DNA from 3 places in the Saccharopolyspora sp. CA-218241 genome. Region 1 is predicted to be linked to each of the others. Evidence: riboswitches for the same ligand, from Rfam matches in the RefSeq annotation. Region 1 holds a riboswitch; each other region holds the start of a gene.

Evidence for each region. Region 1 has a riboswitch for thiamine pyrophosphate ahead of thiO (glycine oxidase ThiO). Riboswitches for the same ligand answer to the same signal wherever they lie in the genome.
Region 2: linked by a shared signal. The riboswitch ahead of thiD (bifunctional hydroxymethylpyrimidine kinase/phosphomethylpyrimidine kinase) and the one ahead of thiO (glycine oxidase ThiO) in region 1 are both predicted to bind thiamine pyrophosphate.
Region 3: linked by a shared signal. The riboswitch ahead of ACQP0T_RS04535 (thiamine ABC transporter substrate-binding protein) and the one ahead of thiO (glycine oxidase ThiO) in region 1 are both predicted to bind thiamine pyrophosphate.

What each region holds. Positions count from the first base shown of each region.
Region 1 covers NZ_CP191860.1:474,962-482,309, reverse strand. Annotated here, with positions in the region: gene ACQP0T_RS02515 (FUSC family protein) at 1-752, shown strand, start outside; gene ACQP0T_RS02510 (thiazole synthase) at 1,011-1,769, opposite strand; gene thiS (sulfur carrier protein ThiS) at 1,771-1,971, opposite strand; gene thiO (glycine oxidase ThiO) at 1,959-3,083, opposite strand; TPP riboswitch at 3,074-3,175, opposite strand; gene thiE (thiamine phosphate synthase) at 3,263-3,931, shown strand; gene ACQP0T_RS02490 (S1 family peptidase) at 4,088-5,230, opposite strand; gene ACQP0T_RS02485 (hypothetical protein) at 5,587-6,711, opposite strand; gene ACQP0T_RS02480 (GDSL-type esterase/lipase family protein) at 6,987-7,348, opposite strand, start outside.
Region 2 covers NZ_CP191860.1:1,240,130-1,247,477, forward strand. Annotated here, with positions in the region: gene ACQP0T_RS06160 (Ig-like domain-containing protein) at 1-121, shown strand, start outside; gene ACQP0T_RS06165 (L,D-transpeptidase) at 79-540, shown strand; tRNA gene ACQP0T_RS06170 (tRNA-His) at 637-712, opposite strand; gene orn (oligoribonuclease) at 841-1,494, opposite strand; gene ACQP0T_RS06180 (AMP-binding protein) at 1,541-3,172, opposite strand; gene ACQP0T_RS06185 (hypothetical protein) at 3,249-3,455, opposite strand; gene ACQP0T_RS06190 (hypothetical protein) at 3,567-4,307, opposite strand; TPP riboswitch at 4,455-4,546, shown strand; gene thiD (bifunctional hydroxymethylpyrimidine kinase/phosphomethylpyrimidine kinase) at 4,534-5,331, shown strand; gene tenA (thiaminase II) at 5,372-6,082, shown strand; gene ACQP0T_RS06205 (ABC transporter ATP-binding protein) at 6,470-7,318, shown strand; gene ACQP0T_RS06210 (ABC transporter substrate-binding protein) at 7,330-7,348, shown strand, end outside.
Region 3 covers NZ_CP191860.1:901,230-908,577, reverse strand. Annotated here, with positions in the region: gene ACQP0T_RS04545 (ABC transporter ATP-binding protein) at 1-768, opposite strand, end outside; partial or broken gene ACQP0T_RS04540 (ABC transporter permease) at 1,098-2,680, opposite strand; gene ACQP0T_RS04535 (thiamine ABC transporter substrate-binding protein) at 2,680-3,714, opposite strand; TPP riboswitch at 3,743-3,852, opposite strand; gene ACQP0T_RS04530 (4a-hydroxytetrahydrobiopterin dehydratase) at 3,934-4,227, shown strand; gene ACQP0T_RS04525 (FAD-dependent oxidoreductase) at 4,463-5,419, opposite strand; gene ACQP0T_RS04520 (pyrimidine reductase family protein) at 5,555-6,304, shown strand; gene ACQP0T_RS04515 (hypothetical protein) at 6,285-6,653, opposite strand; gene ACQP0T_RS04510 (helix-turn-helix domain-containing protein) at 6,671-7,348, opposite strand, start outside.

The DNA.
Region 1 (7,348 bases):
CGTTCCTGCTGGTGCCGCTGGTCATCGGCGGGATGCTGATGAACATGGAGCGGCTGCGCACCGATTCCACGGCGCTGCTCGGCTGCCTGATCGTGGTGACCGTCGTGGACCAGGCGATGAAGCTGGACCGCGACCTGGTGAACGTGGCGATCAGCTTCGCGGCCAACACCGCCGTGGGCGCGGCGGTCGCGCTGATCGTCGGGTACGTGTCGTACCTGGTGCTGCCCAGCAGCATCCTGCCGGACGTGCGCGGATCGGTGCGCTCGACGGTGTGGTCGGTGTCGGAGCTGCTGCGCAGCGTGCGCGCCGCCGGGCGCGGCGTGGACCTGCGCGCCGCGTTGCAGTCGGCGCACGTGCTCGCGCTGCGCCGCACCCAGGACCTGCTCGGGATGCCCGCGCTGCTGGACGGCACCGGCGAGGAGACCGACGACGACCGCGCCACCCGCTCGGCGGCCATCGCCCTCGACGCGCTGCGCCAGGACGTCGCCACCCTCGCCTTCCGCCCCGAGGCGGAGCGGGCGGTGGCGGTGCCCGCGCTGCGCGCGGTGGACGACATGCTGGCGGGCAAGGCCACCGCGACCGTCCCGGACGTCCCGGCGGGCAGCGCCCCGGCGACCGAGCTGCTGGCCAGCTCGCTGATCGAGAACGCCCTCCACGCCCGCGCGGCCATCGACCGCACCCTGGGCTACGACAACCCGTGGAAGAGCTACACGATCTCCTTCGTCCGCACCGAACGCCTCCACATCCGCTGACCGCACCACCCCGAAGCGGCGCACGCTCACCCGCCCGTGACATGAGTGAGGGGCACCCTTGCCCAAGTAACTCGGACAAGGGTGCCCCTCACCTACTTCGACTTCACCCGAACGTGAGCGCCGGTTCCGACCCCCGCGAAGCGCTCACCCGGTTGGGAACTGAGTGAGGGGCACCCTGTACCAAGTCACTGGGTACAGGGTGCCCCTCACCTGGCGTCGATCCCCCGGGCGTGGTGGCCGGGCTGGATGGCCGGGCCGTCAGTCCGGGTCGGGGCTGGAGGCCTGGGCCCAGAAGCGCTGCGGGATGCGGCCCGCGCCCCGGGCCAGGCGGCCCGCGTCGACCGCGGCGCGCATCGCGGCGGCCATCCGCTCCGGGTCCTGGGCGCGGGTGACGGCGGTGGCCAACAGCACCGCGTCGCAGCCGAGCTCCATCGCCAGGGCGGCGTCGGAGGCGGTGCCGATGCCCGCGTCGAGGACGATCGGCACCCCGGCGCGGGCCACGATCATCTCGATGTTGTGCGGATTGCGGATGCCCAGGCCGGTGCCGATCGGCGAGCCCAGCGGCATGACGGCCGCGCAGCCGGTGTCCTCCAGCTTGCGGGCCAGCACCGGGTCGTCGTTGGTGTAGGCCAGGACGGTGAAGCCGTCGTCGACGAGCTGCTCGGCGCCGTCGAGGAGCTCCACCGGGTCCGGCAGCAAGGTGTCCTCGTCGGCGACGACCTCCAGCTTGACCCAGCTCGTGCCGAGGGCTTCGCGGGCGAGCCGGGCGGTGAGCACCGCCTCGGCCGCGGTGCGGCAGCCCGCCGTGTTCGGCAGCGGTTCGATGCCGAGCCTGCCGAGCAGGTCCAGCACCCCGGGGCCGCCCGCGGCGTCGGCGCGGCGCATCGCGACGGTGGTCAGCTCGGTGCCGGAGGCGATCAGCGCGCGCTCCAGCACCGACAGGTTGGTCGCCCCTCCGGTCCCCGTGATCAGCCGCGAGCCGAACTCGCGCCCGGCGATCACCAGCGGATCGTCCATGTCAGCCTCCTTGCACAGCGGTGAGGACTTCGATCACGGCGCCGGGGCGCAGCTCGGTCGCCGGCCAGGTGGCGCGCGGCACCACCGCCCCGTCGAGGGCGACGGCGACGCCCTTGTCGGCCACCCCGTAGTCCGCCAGCGCGTCGGCGAGGGTGCCGCCCTCGGCGATCGCGCGCTGCTGCCCGTTGATCACGACGTGCATGGGATACCTCCCGGTCGACGCAGGTCGGCGGCTCGTGCCTGCGGCGGTGGGTCCGCGCCGCGCAGCAGCGCGACCACCGCGTCGGCGGTGATCGGGGCCAGCAGGAAGCCGCCCCGGTGGTGCCCGGTGGCCACGACCAGCCCCGGTTCGAGCTCGCCGATCATCGGCAGGTTGTCCTCGGTGCCGGGGCGCAGTCCGGCGACGGCCTCGGCGAGCTCGTACTCGGCCAGCGCCGGGACCAGGCGTTCGGCGTCGGCGATGAGATCGCGGACGCCGCCGACGGTGACCCGGGTGTCGAAGCCGACCTCCTGCTGGGTGGCGCCGAGCACCAGTCCGTCGTCGCGCGGCACCAGGTAGGTCTGCCTGCCCCGGACCGGTCCGCGCACGGTGCGGCGCGGCGGCGGCAGTGCACCGGGCCGGGCCCGCAGCCGCAGGATCTCGCCCTTCACGGGGCGGAGCCGACCGCGCAGCAGCGGGTGCAGCTCGGCGGAGTGCGCGCCCGCGGCCAGCACCACCGCGTCGCAGTCCACGGTGGACCCGGCGAGCACCACCTGACCGGCGCGCACCTCCTCGGCCCGCGCGGCGAGGAACTCGACCCCGGCGGCGGAGGCGGCGGCGTGCAGCGCGCGCAGCGTCGCGCGGTTGTCCACGGCGAGGTCGCCGGGCACCTCCAGCGCGGCGCGCACCGAGGGTCCGAGGGCGGGTTCCAGGCGCCGGGCCTCGCGACCGGTCAGCGCGGTCACGCCCCGGCCGAGGCCCGCGAGGTAGTCGGCGAGGGCGCCGAGCTCGGCGCGGTCGGCGCTGTCCACGCCCACCACCAGGGTGCCTTCGCGGCGGAGCCCGGAGGGCAGCCGGGCGGCGGCGGCGAGGTCGTCGGCGAAGTCGGGCCAGCGGGCCAGCGAGGCCGAACCGAGGTCGAGCAGGCCTTCCTCGCCGGGCCACGCCTCGGCCAGCGGGGCGAGCATCCCGCCCGCCACGTGCGACGCGCCCGAGGCCGGTGCGGGATCGATCAACCGGATGCGGTGGCCGTCGGCGGCCAGCCGCCACGCGACGGACAGCCCGATGACGCCGCCGCCCACGACGGCGATCCGCTCGCTGCGCTGCTCAGCCACTCCACGCTCCCTGCGCCGGCATGACCCGGATCAGGTTCGACGGTCGGGGCGCTGCCCCCTCTCAGCCCGGTCGGGCTCCCGTGCTCACCACCCACCACCGTACCGGGTTCACCGGATGGTGTGAGCCGCGGCGGTCGAGGCGGTCCGGACCGGGACCGCCAGGAGCTACCCTCGGGCGCATGCCCGGATTGGACGGCCACGGCATTCGCGCCCGCCTCGACGAAGCCGCGTTGTACCTGTGCACCGATGCCCGCACCGAACGCGGTGATCTCGCCGAGTTCGCCGACGCCGCGCTGGACGGCGGAGTCGACATCATCCAGCTCCGCGACAAGACCGACGGCGCGCCGCTGGAGGCCCGGCAGGAGCTCGCCGCGCTGGAGGTGCTGGCCGACGCCTGCCGCAGGCACGGCGCGCTGCTGGCGGTCAACGACCGGGCCGACGTGGCGCTCGCCGCCGACGCCGACGTGCTGCACCTCGGGCAGGACGACATCCCGGTGGAGCTGGCCCGCCGGGTGCTCGGCGAGCACGTGGCGATCGGCCGGTCCACGCACGACGTGGTGCAGGCCGATTCCGCCGCCACCGAGCCGGGCGTGGACTACTTCTGCACCGGGCCGGTGTGGACCACGCCGACCAAGCCCGGGCGCCCCGCCGCGGGCCTCGACCTGGTCCGCCACACCGCGGGGCACCGCGGTCACGGCCGCCCCTGGTTCGCCATCGGCGGCATCGACGCGTCCACCGTCGACGACGTGGTGATCGCCGGGGCGAAGCGGGTCGTGGTGGTGCGCGCGATCACCGAGGCCGAGGACCCCCGCGCGGCGGCCCAGCACCTCCGCTCCCGCCTGCCCTGAGCGCACGACTCGCCCGGCCCAACGCCGCGGGTGTCACCTGTTCGGGAGATGAGTGAGGGGCACCCTGTACCCGGTGACGTGGTACAGGGTGCCCCTCACTCGGAGGAGATCACCCGGGTGGCGGGCCCGGACGGATACCGGGCCCGCCCGGTGCGATCACTGGGTGAGCAGTCGCAGGCCGTAGGCGTTGAGGATCTCGTTGACGGGCTGGAAGTAGGTGGTGCCGCCCCAGGTGCAGTTGCCGGAGCCACCGGAGGTGACGCCCTGGGCCTGGCTGCCGGTCAGCCAGGAGCCGCCGGAGTCGCCCGGCTCGGCGCAGACGTTGGTGCGGGTCAGGCCGTAGACGGTGCCCTGCGGGTAGCGCACGGTCTGGTTCTTGGCCTCGACCGTGCCGCAGTGCCAGCCGGTGGTGGAACCGGAGCGGCAGATCGACGAGCCCACGGCCGACTCGGTGGAACCGGAGACGCCGACGGTGCCACCGCGGTAGTTGTTCACCAGCGGACGCGGGGTCTCCCCGGCGCTGGTGCGGACGAAGGCGTAGTCGTTGCCGGGGAAAGAGGACCCGGCGAAGGTGCCGCTCGGCTGGGAGGTGGAGGAGCCGACCGAACCGCAGTGCCCGGCGGTGACGAAGCCGCCCTGCACCGAGAAGCCGATCGAGCACCGGCCGCCACCGCCGATGTAGTAGGCGTTGCCGCCGATCACGTCGGCCAGCGCCCGGGGCGCCTCCTCGGATTCGACGACGTCGACCGCGGTGCCGTCGACCTCGGCCGCCTCGACGAACCGCTCGGCCTCGGCCGCGGTGCCCGGCTTGGTGGTCAGCACCACGGTGTTCGCCGTGGTGTCGGCGTACCAGCCGGTGACGGAGGCGGGAGCCTGACCGCTGTCGGCGTTGAGCCCGTCGACGACGGCACCGAGGTCGGCGACGGTGTGGTCGACCAGGCGTGCCGCGGCGCCCGCGTCGCGGACCACGTCGAACTGGGCGGCGTCGGTGACGCCGACGACGAGCTTGCCCCGCTGGGCGTCGAAGTGCGATCCGCCGAAGTCCGCGCCGAGCGCCTCGCGCAACACCTCGTTGGCGCGGTTGGCGACGGCCTCCTGGTCGATCCGGGTCTGCGCCTGCTGCCGGTCGAGACCGAGGTCCCGCTGCATGGCGTCGAGCATGGTGACCGCGGGCGCGTCGGCCGTGGTGGGCGTCGGCGCGTCAGTCGTGGTGGCGGTGGCGGGCATCGTGGTGGCGATGACCGTCCCCGCTGCCAGCACCACGGACCCGGCGATCCGGGCCGCGAGCGTGCGTCTCATCTGCTGCTCCCTCTTTGTGAGATGGATCTCATCCCCCGTCGGCGAACCAGTATTCGGACGGGACAGCCCGCACACATCCGTCTTTTGCCGCAGACCACGCGAAATGCCGCCCGCTGCAGTGGTTTTCACCGCAGCGGACGGCACCTTCCGCAGGAACGCACTGCTCCAGCCGGACGCACGAGCCCTCGATCCACCCCGCGCCCACCACGGGGAGCCGCGACCACGCACGCCCGAGGTCCCGCGCCATCCACCCGTTCGAGAGCTGCGTGAGGGGCACCCTTGCCCGAGTAACTTGGGCAAGGGTGCCCCTCACCTGGATCAACACCACCCGGATGGCGCAGCGGGGTGGCCGGAGGTCACTCGCCGGTGCGGGGGATCAGCTCGCCCTGCCCGTCGAGACCGGCCGACGGCTCGTCCTGCGGCTGGGTCGGGGTCTGCTCCTGCGTCGGCGTCGAGCTCGGCTGCTGGGTGGGGGTCGGCTCCTGCGGGGTCTCCGAGGGCGCGGACGGCTCCCCGGTGCGGGTGGGCTCCTGGGTGCTGGTCTCGCCGCTCGGTTCCGGCTCGTCGGTCCCGGTCTCCTCGGTGGTGGTCTCGGGCACCACCGGCTCGACGGGTTCCGGTGGTGGCGGCGGTCCGGGCCGGACGACCTGGCCGATCGTGGTGCCGGTGCCGCCGGAGAGCGTGCGGCCGGTCACCCCCTCGAACCCGGTCACCACGATCATCCCGATCGCGAACACCAGCGCCGACGTGGCGGCCACCATCGTCCAGCGCTGCTTGGTGCGCCGCTTCGGCGGCGCGACGACCTCGGTGGCCTGCTCGCCGCCGACCGGGGCGACCACCCGGGTCGGTTCCGCGATGCGCTCGGTGCCGTCGTCGACGACCCGCTCGCCGCCGGGCCACTGGAGCCCCGGGGTGAGCGCGATGCGCTTGGTCCGGTCGGGGTCCGGCGGTGACTGCGGCGCGGCGGCGGGCGGCTCCGGCCGGTCCTCGCGCGCCTGCTCGATCGCCGCCGCCTGGCCCTTGACCTTCGCGTGGTGCAGCGCGGTCCCGCGCTTGCCGCGCGCCACCGCGGCCTTGGCCGCCGCCGTCTTGGCCTTGTCCCTGGCGTTCTCCAGCGACCGCTGGTAGAGCGTGCCGCCGACGGTGATCACCACGCTGGTCAGGGCGGCGCCGACGACGGTGCCCGCGACCCCGAGCTGCGAGCCGAGGAAGGCGGCGGTGACCGAGGCCAGCGCACCACCCGCGACCTGGGCGGTGTTGATCGCGGACTTCTTGTCGTCCTTCTCGTCCTTGCCGCCGTCCTCGTCCCGGTCGCGCAGGTCCCGGTCGCGCAGGTCGCCGGGGGCGTCCCGGTCGCGATCGGCCCGGGTCCGCTCGTCGTGGCCGTGGTCGACCCGCGGCACCACGGGTTGCATCCGGGTCCGCACCGCGTCCGCGCGCCGTCGATCACCCGACGGCCGACCGCTGTTGTCCTCAGGCATGTTCGCGCTGGCTCCCACGCATCTCGCCCCTCTCTCCCACCCGTACCAACGGGCCGGAAGGCGCGATTTCTCCCCGGAACGGGGCCATCGTGAGCATCCCCACGACCTGTAACGCCTGGTGAGAGGCTTAAAGCCAGCTTTCGGCGGGCACCGGTGCGGCGGCGCGCGGGCGCCCGCCGCGAGCCGCCTCGCCGGGCGTGACCAGCCCGGCGAGGCACCCCGGAGAGCGACGCGCCGCGCCCTCGTCGATCAACGGCGCCTCAAGCGGCGACCGCTCAGCCGGCGAACGGTCCGGCGAAGGCGAGCTCGGCGAAGCGCTCCCCGATGCGTCGGTGCGCGGCGGCGTCCGGGTGGAGCGCGTCGGGCAGCGGCAGCTCGGCGTGGTCGGCCTCGCCGTAGAGCTCCCGGCCGTCGAGGTGGTGCAGGTTCGGGTCGTCGGCCGCCCGCTGCCGGACGATCCGGGCGAGCTCGTCCCGGATCACGTTCAGGGTGAGCTTCCCGGCGGCGACCTCCGCGGGATCCCCGGTGGCCCGGAACCGCAGCTCGCCGGCGCTCAGGGCGTCGAGGTCGAAGGCGCCGGGCCCGGGGGTGTCCTCGTGGATCGGGCACAGGGTCGGCGAGACGACCAGCAGCGGCG
Region 2 (7,348 bases), 770 kb from region 1:
CAACGTCTACGGCAAGGACCTCGGCAACGGCGTCTGGGGCAGGAGGACCGCGAGGCCACCATCACCATCGGCGACGAGGTGGTGCTGCACGCCGACGGCGCCAGCAAGCAGATGCGGGTGACCCGCAACGGCGAGCTGCTGCGGACCATCCCGGTCGCGCTGGGCTCCCCGGAGTTCCCGTCCAACAACGGCGCCCACGTGGTGACCGAGAAGCACCCGAAGTACCTGATGGACTCCACGACCTACGGGCTCCCGCTGGACCAGGGCGGGTACCAGACCGAGGTCGAGTGGGCGGTGCGGATCTCCAACGGCGGCGAGTTCCTGCACGCGGCCCCGTGGGCGGCGGCCGATCTGGGGCGGCGCAACGTCAGCCACGGGTGCATCAACATGACGACCGAGGACGCCAAGTGGGTGTTCGACCTGCTCAAGAAGGGCGATGTCGTGGAGATCACCAACTCCGGCGGGCCCGATCTGAAGTCCTGGGACGGCTTCGGCGACTGGCAGGTCCCGTGGCAGGAATGGGTCACGGGCAACAAGTGATGCGGTCGGCCGGACCCTCCGGGGTCCGGCCCTCCCGGTGACGGTCGTTCGCGGAACGACGAAGGCCCCGCTCCTGCTGGAGCGGGGCCTTCCGCGTGGGGTGAGTGACGGGATTCGAACCCGCGACTCCTGGGACCACAACCCAGTGCTCTACCGACTGAGCTACACCCACCACGTCCGCCGGATCAGCGGGACAGCCACCTCGTTCGTGCTGACCGCCTCAGCCGTGCCGGTGGAACCATCCTAGCGCGTCGCGCCGCGGGCTCCCGCACCGGCCCCGGATTCGGCGATCGTGCGAGCTCAGCGCTCGTCCCCGGCCTGTTCCTGGCGGGCCTTCTCGATGCCGCCGACCCCTTCGCCGTCGAGCAGTTCCGCGGCGATCTCCTGGGCCCGCTCGCTGGACGGTCCGGGCGGCTCGACGAACGCGGTCCGCCGGTAGTAGGCCAGCTCCCGGATCGACTCCCGGATGTCGGCGAGCGCCCGGTGCGCCAGCCCCTTCTCCGGCTGCGCGAAGTAGATCCGCGGGTACCAGCGGCGGCACAGCTCCTTGATCGACGAGACGTCGACCATCCGGTAGTGCAGGTGTGCGTCGAGGGCGGGCATGTCCCGGGCGATGAAACCCCGGTCGGTGGCGATGGAGTTGCCCGCCAGCGGCGCCGACCGGCCTTCCGGGACGTACTTGCGGATGTGGTCCAGCACCTGCCGCTCGGCTTCGGCGAGGGTGGTGGTGGAGCGGCGCACCTCCTCGGTGAGCCCGGATTTGGCGTGCATCTCGCGCACCACCTCGGGCATCCCGGCCAAGGCGTCGTCGTCGGCGTGGATCACGATGTCCACGCCGTCGCCGAGCACGTTCAGTTCGGAGTCGGTGACCAGGGCCGCGATCTCGATCAAGGCGTCCTTGCCCAGGTCGAGCCCCGTCATCTCGCAGTCGATCCACACCAGACGGTCGTTCACCTGTCCGAGCCTAACGCGGCGGCGGGCGGTGCCGCGCGACCGCTCCTCAGCCGGCGTCGCGGCGGGCGAGCAGGTCGCCGGGCACCACCTTGCCGGTGGCGTTGCGCGGCAAGGAGTCGAGGAACACCACCTCGCGCGGCAGCGCGAACGCCGACAGCCGGTCGCGCAACCGGTCGCGCAGCCCCTCGGCGTCCAGCTCGGCGCCCTCGCGCAGCACCACGAACGCCGCCAGCCGCTGCCCGAACTCGGCGTCATCCACCCCGATCGCGGCGGCCTCGGCCACCTCGGGCAGCGCGGCCACCGCGTCCTCGGTCTCCTTGGGGTAGACGTTCTCCCCGCCGGAGACGATCATGTCGTCCTCCCGGCCGACCACCTGGAGCCGTCCGGCCGCGTCGAACCGCCCGAGGTCCCCGGTGGCCATCAGGCCGTCCCGGAACTCCTTGCTCCCGCCGTGGGTGTAGCCCTCGAAGAGCATGTCGTTGCCCGCGAAGATCCGGCCGGTCCGGCCGCGGCGCACCGGTCGGCCGTCCTCGTCGAGGAGGCGCACGGTGGTCCCGCGCGGCGGACGTCCCGCGGTGCCGGGGGCGGCGCGCAGGTCCTCCGGTGTGGCGATGCTCACCCAGGAGGCCTCGGTGGAGCCGTAGAGGTTGTGTAGCACCGGTCCGAACCGCTCCCGGAACCGCTCGGCGAGGTCGGCGGGCAGCGCCGAACCGCTGCTGGCCACGATCCGCAGCGCGCCGTGGTCGTAGTCGCGCTCGGGCAGGTCGAGGATGCGCTGGAGCATCACCGGCACGGCGAACATCGACGTGCAGCGGTGCCGGTGCACCGCGCCCAGCGCCTGCTCCGGGTCGAACTTGCGGCGCAGCACCATCGTCGCGCCCAGCACCGAGGCGAGCTGGAAGGCGGCGAGGCCCCAGGTGTGGAACAGCGGTGCGCCGACCAGCATCCGCTCGCCCGCGCGCAGCGGGACCCGGGACAGGATCGTCGCGACGGGGGCCAGGCCCGGCGGTTCGGGCCGCCGCGCGCCCTTCGGGGTGCCGGTGGTGCCGGAGGTGAGCACGACCAGCCGGGAGCGCCTGCCGGGCCGGGGCAGCACCCGGGTCGAGCCGGTGGCCACCAGGTGCTCGACCGTGGAGTGGCGGGTGGTGCCGTCGGTCCAGGCCAGCACCACGTCGAGGTCCTCGGGCAGCGCGTCGAGGTGGTGGGTGAACTCGCCGTCCACCAGCAGCACGCCGACCTGCTGGGCGCGCACCACCTCGGCGACCTGCTCGGTGGGCAGCCCGGTGTTGAGCAGCACCACGTCGACGCCGAGCTTGCCGGCCGCGACCATCGCCTCGATCGGCCCGTGGTGGTTGCGGCAGAGCACCCCGAGGCGGGTGCCGGGCGCGAGCCGGGCGCGCAGCGAGTGGGCCAGCCTGGTGGTGCGCTGGGAGACCTCGGCGTAGCTGAGCGCCCCGCGCTCGTCGATGATCGCCGGGCGGTCCGGGTGCCGGATGGCGCCGACCGCGAAGCCCAGTGGCGGGGTGATGCCCCAGCGCCGCCAGGCCAGCGCGATGCGCAGCAGCTTGTCCGGCCGCATGGGGCGCACGACGCCCTGCCGGACCAGCACGCCGATCGTGTTCAGCGGGGCGAGCAGCCGTTCCAGGAGGCCGGCGGACCGGCGCAGCACCACGTTCACGCATCCACCCTCTCGGTACGAGTTACCCGGGAGTAGATGATGCCCGTTCGCGTTCCGGGCGGGAAGGCCCGAGCGCTCAGCCGTCCTCGTCCGCGGCGAGCACGACGGCGTCCCGCAGCGCGGCCCGCAACCGGCCGACCTCCAGCGGGGAGAGCACCGCGGCATCTCCCGGCGGGGAGACCACCACCACCTCGCCCCGCTCGACGAACACGGACATGTCCCGCCTGCGGCCGGCCACGTCGCGACAGGTCACGTGCCACTTCTTCGCGGTCTTCACCAGCATCCCCCGCATCCGTCGAACGTCGTCCCATCATGGGACGCGGCGGGTGCGGGCACATGACGCCGAAGGCTCCCGGGCGCGCGGATCGACCGTCCGGGGGATGGACGACCCCGCTCAGACCGGGCGGACGACCAGGCCGCCCGCCTCGGCGGTCAGGGTCAGCGAGCGGTCCTCGAAGTCGGCGATCGGGAGCTCGTCGCGCACCAGCAGGTGCCGGGCCCCGAACGCCTCCACGCGGGCCTGCCGGGTGGTCAGGGTCCGGGGCTCCTCCCCGGTGCCGCCGACCTCGATGCGCAGGCCCTCGTCGGTCACGGTGAGGCTGACCCAGCCGCCGGGCACCGACAGCGCCTCGCCGTCGTGCTCCACGGTCAGCGTGCTCTCGGCCGGGCACTCCGACCGCAGCGCGACGTGGGACAGCGCGACGTCGCGGCGCCCGTCCTCGGCCGCCATCGCGATCACGTTGCGGGAGACCTCGTCGGCCGGACCGTCGACCGGCTTGGGGGTGAGCACCGGGGCCTGCGCCTTGGCCGCCAACCGGTAGGGCTGCCAGGACCCGGCACCGGTCAGGTTCACCACGGCGGTGATCGGGGACTCGGTGGCGGGCAGCTCCGCACCGGATGCCGCGGTCACCTCCACGGCGGTGACGCCCCGCTCGTCCAGCAGGTCGCGCAGCGCCTTGCCGCGCTGGCGGCTGTTGCGGTCGAACGCGCGGTTGATGGCCACGGTCCCGGAACCGGCCGCGGCCACCGCGGCGTCGGTCAGGCTCGGCAGCGGACCCCAGATCTCCGCGGGGTCGGCCTGGCGTTGCGGGCGCCGGGAACGGGCAAAGCTCGGGGCGTCGGTCGTGGTCTCCATCGTCACCCATTTTAGTCCGGTGCCCAGGGGCGCTTCGGCGGGCGGTGGTCGAAGCGGGCTGTGAAATCCGTCGCCTCCGGCCTCACCCGCCCCATCGGCCCCGCCGACCTGCGGGTGTGGTCACGGCGCTCCCGGGTGGTTAGTGTGATCCGTGACGCGGGGTGCCCGGCAGGGCTGAGAACACACCCGTTGAACCTGACCTAGCTAGCACTAGCGGAGGGACGTCGTGATTCCCAACGTGCTGACCATCGCAGGCACCGACCCCAGCGGCGGTGCCGGTGTCCAGGCCGACCTCAAGGCCTTCTCCGCGCACGGCGCCTACGGCATGTCCGTGATCACCGCGCTGGTCGCCCAGACCACCACCGGTGTCGCCGAGGTCCACGAGGTGCCGCCGGAGTTCGTCCGGACCCAGCTCGACACGCTGCTCGACGACGTGCGGGTGGACGCGGTCAAGATCGGGATGCTCGGCGGCGCGGGGGTGATCCGCGCGGTCGTCGAGGTGCTGGACCGGTACGCGCCGCCGGTGGTGGTGCTGGACCCGGTCATGGTCGCCAAGAGCGGTGACCGGCTGCTGGCGCCGGACGCGGTGGGGGTGCTGCGCGAGGAACTGCTGCCCCGCGTCGACCTGATCACCCCGAACCTGCCGGAGGCCGCCGACCTGCTCGGCGAGCCCGAGCTCGGCGCGGTGGCGGGCATGGCCGACCAGGCGGCGCGGCTGGCCGGGCTGGGCGCCAAGCAGGTGCTGCTCAAGGGCGGTCACCTCGCCGACGAGTCCAGTGTGGACCTGTTCCTGGGGGACGGCGGGACCCGCGAGCTCAGCGGGGACCGGGTGCGCACCCGCAACGACCACGGCACCGGCTGCACGCTGTCGGCGGCCATCGCGGCGCTGCGCCCGCAGCGCGCGGACTGGTTCACCGCGGTGCGGGAGGCCAAGGAGTACCTGACCTCGGCGCTGCGCGCCGCCGATCGGCTCGACGTGGGCCGCGGCCACGGTCCGGTGCACCACTTCCACCGCTGGTGGTGACCGGCCGCCCCCCCGATCCGCCCCGACCGAGAGGACCACCATGAGCACCCTGCCGCCCCCGCCCGCCGACGGCTTCTGCGCCCGCGCCTGGTCCCGCACCGCGGCGCTCCAGCAGGCGATCGTCGAGCACCCCTTCAACGCCGCGCTGGCCGACGCCACGCTGGACCGCGACCGGTTCGCCCAGTACGTCGTGCAGGACGCGCGCTACCTCGTCGGTTTCGCGCAGGCGCTGGCCGCGGCGGCCAGCCGCGCCGGTGATCCCGCCGACGCCGCGTTCCTGTCCGGGGCCGCCCAGGGCGCGCTGGTCGAGGAGCGCCGGTTGCACGCCGGGTACGTCGAGGAGTTCGGCCTCACCGCCGCCGAGGTGGAGGGCGTGGAGACCCCGCCGTCGGCGCTGGCCTACATCTCCTACCTGCGCGCGTGCGCGCTGACCGAGCCCTACCCGGTGCTGGTGGCCGCGCTGCTGCCGTGCTTCTGGGTCTACCAGCACGTCGGCAGCACCATCCTGGAGGCCACCGGCGACCTCACCGGCCACCCGTACCGGGCCTGGATCGAGACCTACGCCGACGACGAGTTCGCCGAGGCGGTGCTCGCCGCCCGCGACCTCACCGACCGGCTCGCCGCCGGGGCGACCGGGGAGACCCGGGACGCGATGTTCGCGGCGTTCCAGCGGGCCACCGAGTACGAGTGGCTGTTCTGGAACAGCGCCTGGGAGAAGGAGGAGTGGCCCACCGCCCGCTGGCGGGCCTGAGGACCGCTTTCGCCAAGTGATCGTGGCGTGAGGTGAGGGGCACCCTTGTCCAAGTGAGGACCGCTTTCGCCAATGGCTTGCGTGGCGGTGCGGGTGGCGGAACCTCAGCGGTCTTCTCGCTGCGCCGATCGCCTCCTGATGTACCCACTTCGTACACGGCGTAGGCGCTGTCCTCGCGAGAAGACCGCTGAGAACCCGCCGCGGTGCCGGTTGCGTGCCTCACCGCATGCGGCTCCGCCGCATCCTGAAATGACCCCTTACTCGGGGAAGGGGCGGGCGGCCCCTCACTCAGCTCACGAACGGGTGAGAGGGGCGCGTGCCGGTGGTGCGGTGTGCGGTGTACCACCGGCGTTAGGAATTAGGCTAGGCTCGCCTTATTGTGATCGGGTGTTCGCGCCTCACCCGGTCGGGGTCACCGCCCGCGAGATCGACGTCGCCTACGGCCGCGACGTCGTGGTGCATGCCGCCTCGCTCGCGCTCGCCCCCGGATCGGTCACCGCCCTGATCGGGCCGAACGGCAGCGGCAAGTCCACGCTGCTGCGCGCGCTCGCCCGGCTGCACCCGCCCGCCGCGGGGGAGGTCGCCTTCGCCGACGGCACCGAGCTGCGCGCCCTGTCCAGCCGGGAACTCGCGCGCCGGATCACGCTGCTGTCCCAGCAGCGCGCGGTCCCCGGCGGGCTCTCGGTGCGCGAGCTGGTCGAGTTCGGCCGCCACCCGCACCGCTCCCGCTGGGGCGGACGCGACCCGGAGGGGCCCGCCGCCGTGGCCCGCGCGATGGAGCTGACCGGGCTCACCGCGCTCGCGGACCGCCCGGTGCAGGCGCTTTCCGGCGGCCAGGCGCAGCGGGTGTGGCTGGCGAGCTGCTTGGCCCAGGACACCGCGCTGCTGCTGCTCGACGAGCCGACGACCTTCCTCGACCTGCGCTACCAGGTCGAGATCCTCGACGTGGTCCGCGACCTCGTCGACCAGCACGATGTCGGCGTCGGCGTGGTGCTGCACGACCTCGACCAGGCCGCCGCCGTCGCCGACCGGATGCTGCTGCTGGAGGGCGGCCGGGTCACCGCGGAGGGCGCTCCGGCCGAGGTGCTGACCACCGCGAACCTCACCCGCGCCTACGGCACCCGGATCGAGGTCGGGATCGACCCCGGTGACGGGAGCATCCGGACCCGCGCCCTCGGCCGCTTCAACGGCGGCGGACGGCGCTCCGCGTCGGCCGGGGACCGGTCGCGCCAGTGAACAGGAGAGAAATGCGATTTCCCCGCGTGA
Region 3 (7,348 bases), 430 kb from region 1:
GGGGACCGCGCCGAGCGCGCAGGTCGCGGTCCCGCCGCGCACCTCCGCCTGGAGCACCGCGGTGCAGCCCAGGAAGGCGGCGACCTCCTCGTCGGCCGGGTGCTGCCACAGCCGCTGCGGGGTGTCGACCTGCCGGAACCGGCCGCCGGTCATGATCGCCACCCGGTCGGCCAGGGTGAACGCCTCGTCGTGGTCGTGGGTGACCACGATCGAGGTGGCGTCGTCGGCGGCCAGCAACCGGGCCAGGTCGACGGCGAGCTGCTCGCGCAGCGTGCGGTCCAGCGCGCTCAGCGGTTCGTCGAGCAGCAGCAGCGCGGGGTCGGCGGCCAGCGCGCGGGCCAGCGCGACCCGCTGCGCCTCACCGCCGGAGAGCTCGGTGGCCCGCCTGCGCTCGTAGCCGTCGAGGCCGAGCAGCGCGAGCAGTTCGGCGACGCGTTCCCGGCGCCGCGCCCGGTCGGCACCGCGCATCCGCAACCCGAACTCCACGTTGCCCGACACGTCGCGGTGCGGGAAGAGCTGCCCGTCCTGGAAGACCATGCCGAACCGCCTGCGGTGCACCGGAACGCGCGCCAGGTCGGCACCGTCCCAGCGGATCTCCCCCGCCGACGGGCTTTCCAGCCCGGCCACCGCGCGCAGCAGCGTGGACTTGCCGCAACCGGACGGCCCGAGCAGGGCCAGCACCTCGCCGTCCGCCACCTCGAAGTCCACATCGGACACGGCAGCCACCGCGCCGTACCGCACCGAGAGCCCGGACACCCGCAACGCCATCTCATCGCCCATCCGTCGAATACCCCGCCCTCACCCGGAAGTGTGCTGAGTGAGGGGCACCCTCGTCCGAGTTAGGGGTCCTTTCAGAATGCGGCGGAGCCGCATGCGGTGAGGCTGTCAGCTTGCACCGCCGCGGGTTCTCAGCGGTCTTCTCGCGAGGACAGCCGTGACGCCGTGTACGTGTTTGGTACATCAGGAGCGGCTCCCGGAGCGAGGGGACCGCTGAGGTTCCGCCACCCGCACCGCCACCCAGATCATTCTGAAACAGGTCCTTACTCGGGCAAGGGTGCCCCTCACTCGGAAAACCCCACCCGGACGTGCGAGCCGCATCAGAACTCCCCCAGCGATCCGCCGCGCACCCGCAGCCGCTCGACCGCCAGCACCACCAGCACCGTCACCAGCATCAGCAGCGCGCACGCCGCGTAGGCGAGCTGGATGTTGAGCTCGCCCGGCCGCGAGATCAGCCGGGCGATGGCCACCGGCAGCGTCGCCGCCTCGGGCCGGGCCAGGAAGCTCGTCGCGCCGAACTCGCCCAGCGCCACCACGAAGCCGAACCCGGCCGCCGCCCCACCGAGCGCAGCGCCAGCGGCAGGTCGATCTCCCGCCGCACCCGCCACGGCCCCGCGCCGAGGGTCGCGGCGGCCTGCCGCAGCCGGTCGTCGATGGCCCGCAGCACCGGCAGCACCATCCGCACCACCAGCGGCGTCACCACCAGCGCCTGCGCGAACGGCACCAGCAGCGGCGAGGTCCGCAGGTCGCCGGGCAGCAGGTGCAGCGTGATCAGGTACCCGAACCCCAGGGTCACCGCCGACACCCCCAGCGGCAGCATCAGCGCGGCGTCGAGCACCTCGGCGAACCGGCGGCGCGCGGCGACCAGCACCGCCGCGGCCAGCAGCCCGACCAGCAGCGCCAGGCAGGTGGCGTCGAACGCCGCGCGCACCGAGTTCAGCGCCGCCTCCAGGCCGCTGACCTGCAACGTGCCGTCCTCGCCGGTGCCGAGCAGGCCGCGCCACCCGGCAAGGCTCCACCCGTCCCGGCCCGACACCGAGCGCAGCAGCAGCCCGACGATCGGCGTGAGCAGCCCGGCGACGACGAGCCCGGTGAGTCCGACGACCAGCCACTCCGCCCCGCGCGGCGGCCGGGTCGTCTCCTCGGCGGCGCGCAGCCGCAGCGCCGCCTCCCGCCTGCGCCGGGCCACCGCCGCCAGCAGCAGCGCGGCCAGCACCGCGGCGACCTGGAGCAGCGACAGCGCGGCGGCCCCGGACAGGTCGAGCAGCTGCACGGTGCGCAGGTAGATCTCGGTCTCCAGGGTTCGGTACCGGCCACCGCCCAGCACCAGCACCACGCCGAAGCTGGTGGCGCAGAACAGGAACACCACCGCCGCCGCGGACCCGAGCGCGGGCATCAGCGCGGGCAGCGTCACCGAGCCGAAGGCCCGCAACCGGGAGGCGCCCAGGCTTCGGGCGGCGTCCTCGGCGCGGCGGTCCAGGTGCGCCCAGAGCCCGCCGACGGTGCGGGCCACCACGGCGACGTTGAAGAACGCGTTGGCCAGCACGATCGCCCACACCCCGGCGTCGGCGCCCAGCACCGCGCGGAACGCCATCCCGACCACGATCGTCGGCAGCACGAACGGCACCGCGATCAGCGCCCGCAGCACCGGTTTGCCCGGCACCGCCAAGCGGGCCAGCAGGTAGGCGACCGGGAGCCCGGCGAGCAGCGCGACCGCGGTGGCCGCGGCGGCCTGGCCGAAGGTGAACGCGACCAGCCGCCACGTCCCCGGCTCGACCAGCACGTCGGCGAAGCCGCCCGCGCCCAGGCCGCGGCCGACGATGGCCACCACCGGCCACAGGAAGAACACCCCGAGGAAGCCGAGCACGCCCGCACCGACGACCCCGAGGGCGACGCGCCGCATCACCCGCGCACGACCTCCCGCCACTCCCGCACCCAGCGGTCCCGGTTGCGCTCGACCTGCTCGGGCGGCAGCTCGGCGGAGCGCTCCGGCAGCGGGGCGGTGCGCTGCCAGCCGTCCGGCAGCGGCACGCCGGTCACCGCCGGGTAGACGTACATCCGCTCGGCGACCTGGGCCTGGAACTCCGGCGAGAGCAGGAAGTCCACCACCTGACCGGCGGCGTCGGGATCGTCGGTGCCGCGCAGCACCCCGGCGTACTCGACCTGCCGGTAGCAGGTGTCCAGCAGCGCCTTCGTGCGCGGCGTCCCGTCCGGGCGGACCTCGGCGGCCGGGGAGGAGGCGTAGGACAGCACGATCGGGCGCGGTCCCTGCCCGGTCGACCCGGAGAAGTCCTGCCCGTAGGCCTCCTCCCAGCCGGAGGAGAGCTTCGCGCCGTTGGCCATCAGCGCGCGCCAGTAGTCGGCCCACCCGTCCTCGCCGAACTCGGCGACGGTGGCCAGCAGGAACGCCAGCCCGGGCGAGGACGTGGACGGGTCGGGCACCGCGAACAGGTCGCGGTAGCGCGGGTCGGTGAGGTCGCGCAGCGTCGCGGGCGCCGGGATGCCGCGCTCGGCGAACCACCCGGTGTCGACGTTGACGCACACGTCGGCCACGTCCACGGCGGTGAGCCGCTGCCCGTCGCCCAGCGCGTAGCGCTCCGGGCCGGTGGCGGTGGTGGGGTGTGGCGCGAACACGTCCGCGCGCAGCGCGCGGGAGGCGAAGGTGGAATCGACGCCGTAGGCCACGTCGCCGATCGGCGCGTCCTTGGTCAGCACCAGCTCGTTGGTGAGCTCCCCGGCGTCACCGCTGGGCACCACCCGCACGTCGATGCCGGACTCGCGTTCGAACCGCGCCAGCAGCGCCTCGTCGACGGCGAAGGAGTCGTGGGTGACCAGCGTGACCGAGCGCCCCGCGGACTCCTCGCCCCCGATCAGCGAGCACCCCGTGGTGAGCGCGACCAGCGCGGTCGCACCGGCCAGCAGCCGTGAACGTTTCAACGATCCTCCCGATGCGCACGCGCGGCAGCAGGCTGATCGCTCGCCTCCCTGCGCCGGCATGATCCGGTTCAGGTGCGGACGGTCGAGGGGCTCGCCCCTCCTCTCAGCCCAGCGCGCTGGACTCCCGTGGCACCCCGGAGTCTACGTGCCCGCATCCGGCGATCAACCCGCACGGCGCGGGACCTCGCGATCGGCGGCGGCACGCGCCACCATGGGGCCATGACGGAACTGCTCACCGACGCCCAGGTCGCCGAGGCGCTGCAGCACCTGCCGGAGTGGCGCCAGGCCGACCAGGCGCTCGTCCGCGAGATCCGGTTCCCGAGCTTCCCGGTGGCCATCCAGGCGGTCACCCGGGTCGCCGAGATCGCCGAGACGGAGAACCACCACCCGGACATCGACATCCGCTACCGCACGGTCACCTTCTCCTGCACCACCCACTCCGCGGGTGGGCTGACCGCGAAGGACACCTCGCTAGCCCAAGAGATCGACGCGGTTGCGGATGAGCTTGGTTAGTTTTTTGGCTTGCGTAGCGGTGCCGGTGGCGGAACCTCAGCGGCCTTCTCGCTCCGGGCGCCCTTCCTCATGTACAACCACGTACACAGCGTCAGGGCGTCCTCGCGAGAAGACCGCTGAGAACCCGCGGCGGTGCCGGTGGCGAGGGTGGGGCAGAGCGGAAGCGGCTTCGCCGCTTGCCTGACGGTGGCCGGGTGAGGCTGGCGGGTTCGGCGCTTGCGTGGGCGGCCTGGGGTCAGCCGATGAGCTCGGCGACCTCGAAGGCGCAGCCCCAGGAGAGGGCGACCCCGCTGCCGCCGTGCCCGTAGTCGTGCACCACCCTGGCGCCGTTGAACTCCTCGGCCTCGACCCGCACCCGCTCGCGACCGGGCCGGAGACCGACGACGTCACCGGAGACCTCGACGTCGGCCAGGCGGGGTTCGACCTCGGCGCAGCGGTGCAGGATCGCGGCGCCGACGTCGGGGCGCGGGGCCCTGCTCCACTCGCCGTCGACGGCGATCCCGCCGAGGACCAGGCGGTCGGCGTGCGGCATCCAGGAGACGAACTCGCCGCCGCGGGAGAGCTCGATGAAGTAGTCCTGCACGCCGGGGTTGCGGACCACGACCTGCTGGCCCCACACCGGCTGGACGCCGGGGTCGCCGACCAGCTCGCGGGCGCCGACGCCGGTGCAGTTGACCACGACGTCGGCCTCGGCCGTCGCGTCGGCCAGCGACGGCACGCCGCTGAGGACGATCTCACCGCCCGCCGCGCGGAACCGTTCGACGAGGTAGGCGAGGTAGCCGGGCATGTCGATCAGCGGCAGGGTGCCCGCGTAGCCGTCGACGAACCCGGCGGGCAGTTCCTCCCGGTCGCAGCGGCGCAGGTCCGGGATCAGGTGCACCTCCGGCGGCAGCGCCTCGCCGAGCGGGTGGCGGGCGGCCATCCGGCCGGGCACCAGCCGGACCCCGGTGCGCTCGTCGCGGGCCAGCGCGGTGAACTCGGCGTGCGAGCGGGTGACCCAGTGCAGCACCTTGTCGGCGGGGCGCAGCAGCGCCGGTCCCCACAGCGCCCCGGCCGCCGCCGAGGTGGTCTCCCCCGGCCGTTCGGCGGTCCGGATCCGCACGGCCCGGCCCTGCTCGGCGAGCACCACCGCCGAGGTCAATCCCTGCACCCCGGCGCCGATCACCAGCACCGGTTTCGCGGACGCGGTCACCCCACCGACGGTAGCAGCCGGACGTGACGGCGGACACGTCCGCGCGGGCCGGTGGTCCGCGGGCCGCGCGCGGGTAGGCTCGCCCCGTCGCCCGCCGGCGCGGGGGAATGCGACACCGACCCAGGGGATTGCGCGATGCACCGGATCTGGCCGCCGGAAGCGGCGGGCGAAGTGGACCAGCACGAGCTCGAACGCCTCTACGGCTACCCGGACCGCGAGAAGTGGGTCGCGGTGAACTTCGTGTCCAGCGCGGACGGCGCGGTGCACATCTCCGGGCGTTCCCGGGGCCTGTCCAACCCGGTGGACCGCGAGGTCTACCCGCTGGGCAGCAACCTGGCCGACGTGGTGCTGGTGGGGTCCAGCACGGCCATCACCGAGGAGTTCACCGGGGTCAAGCCCAGCGCCGAGGTCGCCGAGCTGCGCGCCCGGCACGGGCTGGCGCCGGTGCCGCCGATCGCCATCGTCACCTCCGGCCAGTCGCTGCCGCCCGCGCCGCCGGTGCTCACCGACGTGCTGACCCCGACCATCGTGCTGACCTGCTCGGCCGCCCCCGCCGAGCGGCGGCGGGCCTGGGCCGAGGCGGGCGCCGAGGTCGAGCTCCTCGGCGACGGCGAAGTGGACCTGGTGGGCGCGGTCGACGCGCTGGCCGCGCGCGGGCTGGGCCGGATCCACTGCGACGGCGGGCCGGAGCTGTTCGGCGCGATGCTGCGGGCCGGGGTGGTCGACGAGCTGCGGCTCACGCTGTCCCCGCTGCTGGTGTCGGGCACGGCGGGCCGCATCGCCAGCGGGATGCACCTGGAACCCGAGCGCCTGCACCTGGCCTCGGTGCTGGCCGAGGACGACACGCTGCTGCTGCGCTACCTGCTCACGAACCCGGCGAGCTGACCTCGCGCTCGATGCGCTCGAAGATGTCGGAGTCGGTTTCCCGCTGCCACTCCGGCAGATCCGCCCAGTCGGCCACGTAGGACGGCTTGGGATCGGGGACGTGCCGGTAGATCTGGCCGGTCCAGCACAGCGCGACGAACCGCCCCTTCTGCTCCCGGGTGAGCCGGGATGCCGCACCACCGGTGGCGCGCAGGAAGTCGCGCACCTGGCCGAACACTGCCGCGGCGCTCTCCCGCTCCCACGTCGGCGTGTCCTCCCACGGCACGACGTAGCCCGGTTTCGGCTCGCCCGGGTAGTGCGCGCGCACCCCGGCGATCCAGGCCTCCCGGAAGACCTTCCCTCCGTCCACGACTGCTCCTCTCGGTGTCACTGCTCGGGCGCGGCTGCCGTGACCGCCCGGATCTGCTCGTCGAGGAAGCGCACGTGCCGGTTGCCCAGGAACGGCACCAGCCGACCGCGCAGGTCGTCGAGCTTGCGGCCGACGTAGCCGGCCGAGGCGGTCTGGCGGACGGTGTCGAGCGCGGCGGCGCCGTGCAGCAGCAGCTGGTCGACGTCGCGGCGCTGCGCCCCGACCACCGCCAGGTCGGTGAGCACGCCGCCGCGGCGCCGGGTCGAGATGTCGGCCCGCAGCAGCGCGTGGAGCGGCCCCTCCGCCAGGTCCGGCCGCCCCAGCGCGACGAAGCAGGAGGCGCGCTCGCCGTCGAGCCGGGAGCTCTCGAACCGCAACCAGCCGGTGTGCTCGGGCGCGGGCAGGTGCACCACCTCCTCGGCCTCGTCCAGGGCGCGGCGGCACGCCGCGAGCTCGCCCAGCCCGGCGCTGGCCTGGGCCCGCACCGCGGCCACCCAGTACCGGGTGGCGCGCCCCGGATCCCCGCGCTCGGCCAGCCGGGCCGCGCCGTCGAGCAGCGGCACGGCGCTGCGGTGCTCCCGCTCGTAGATGCTGATGAAGGCGTGCCGGGTCATCGCGCAGGCCCACAGGTCGTACTCCCGGGCCTCCTTGCTGGCGTGCGCGGCGATGGAGTAGCAGTGCGCCGCGTCGGCGTA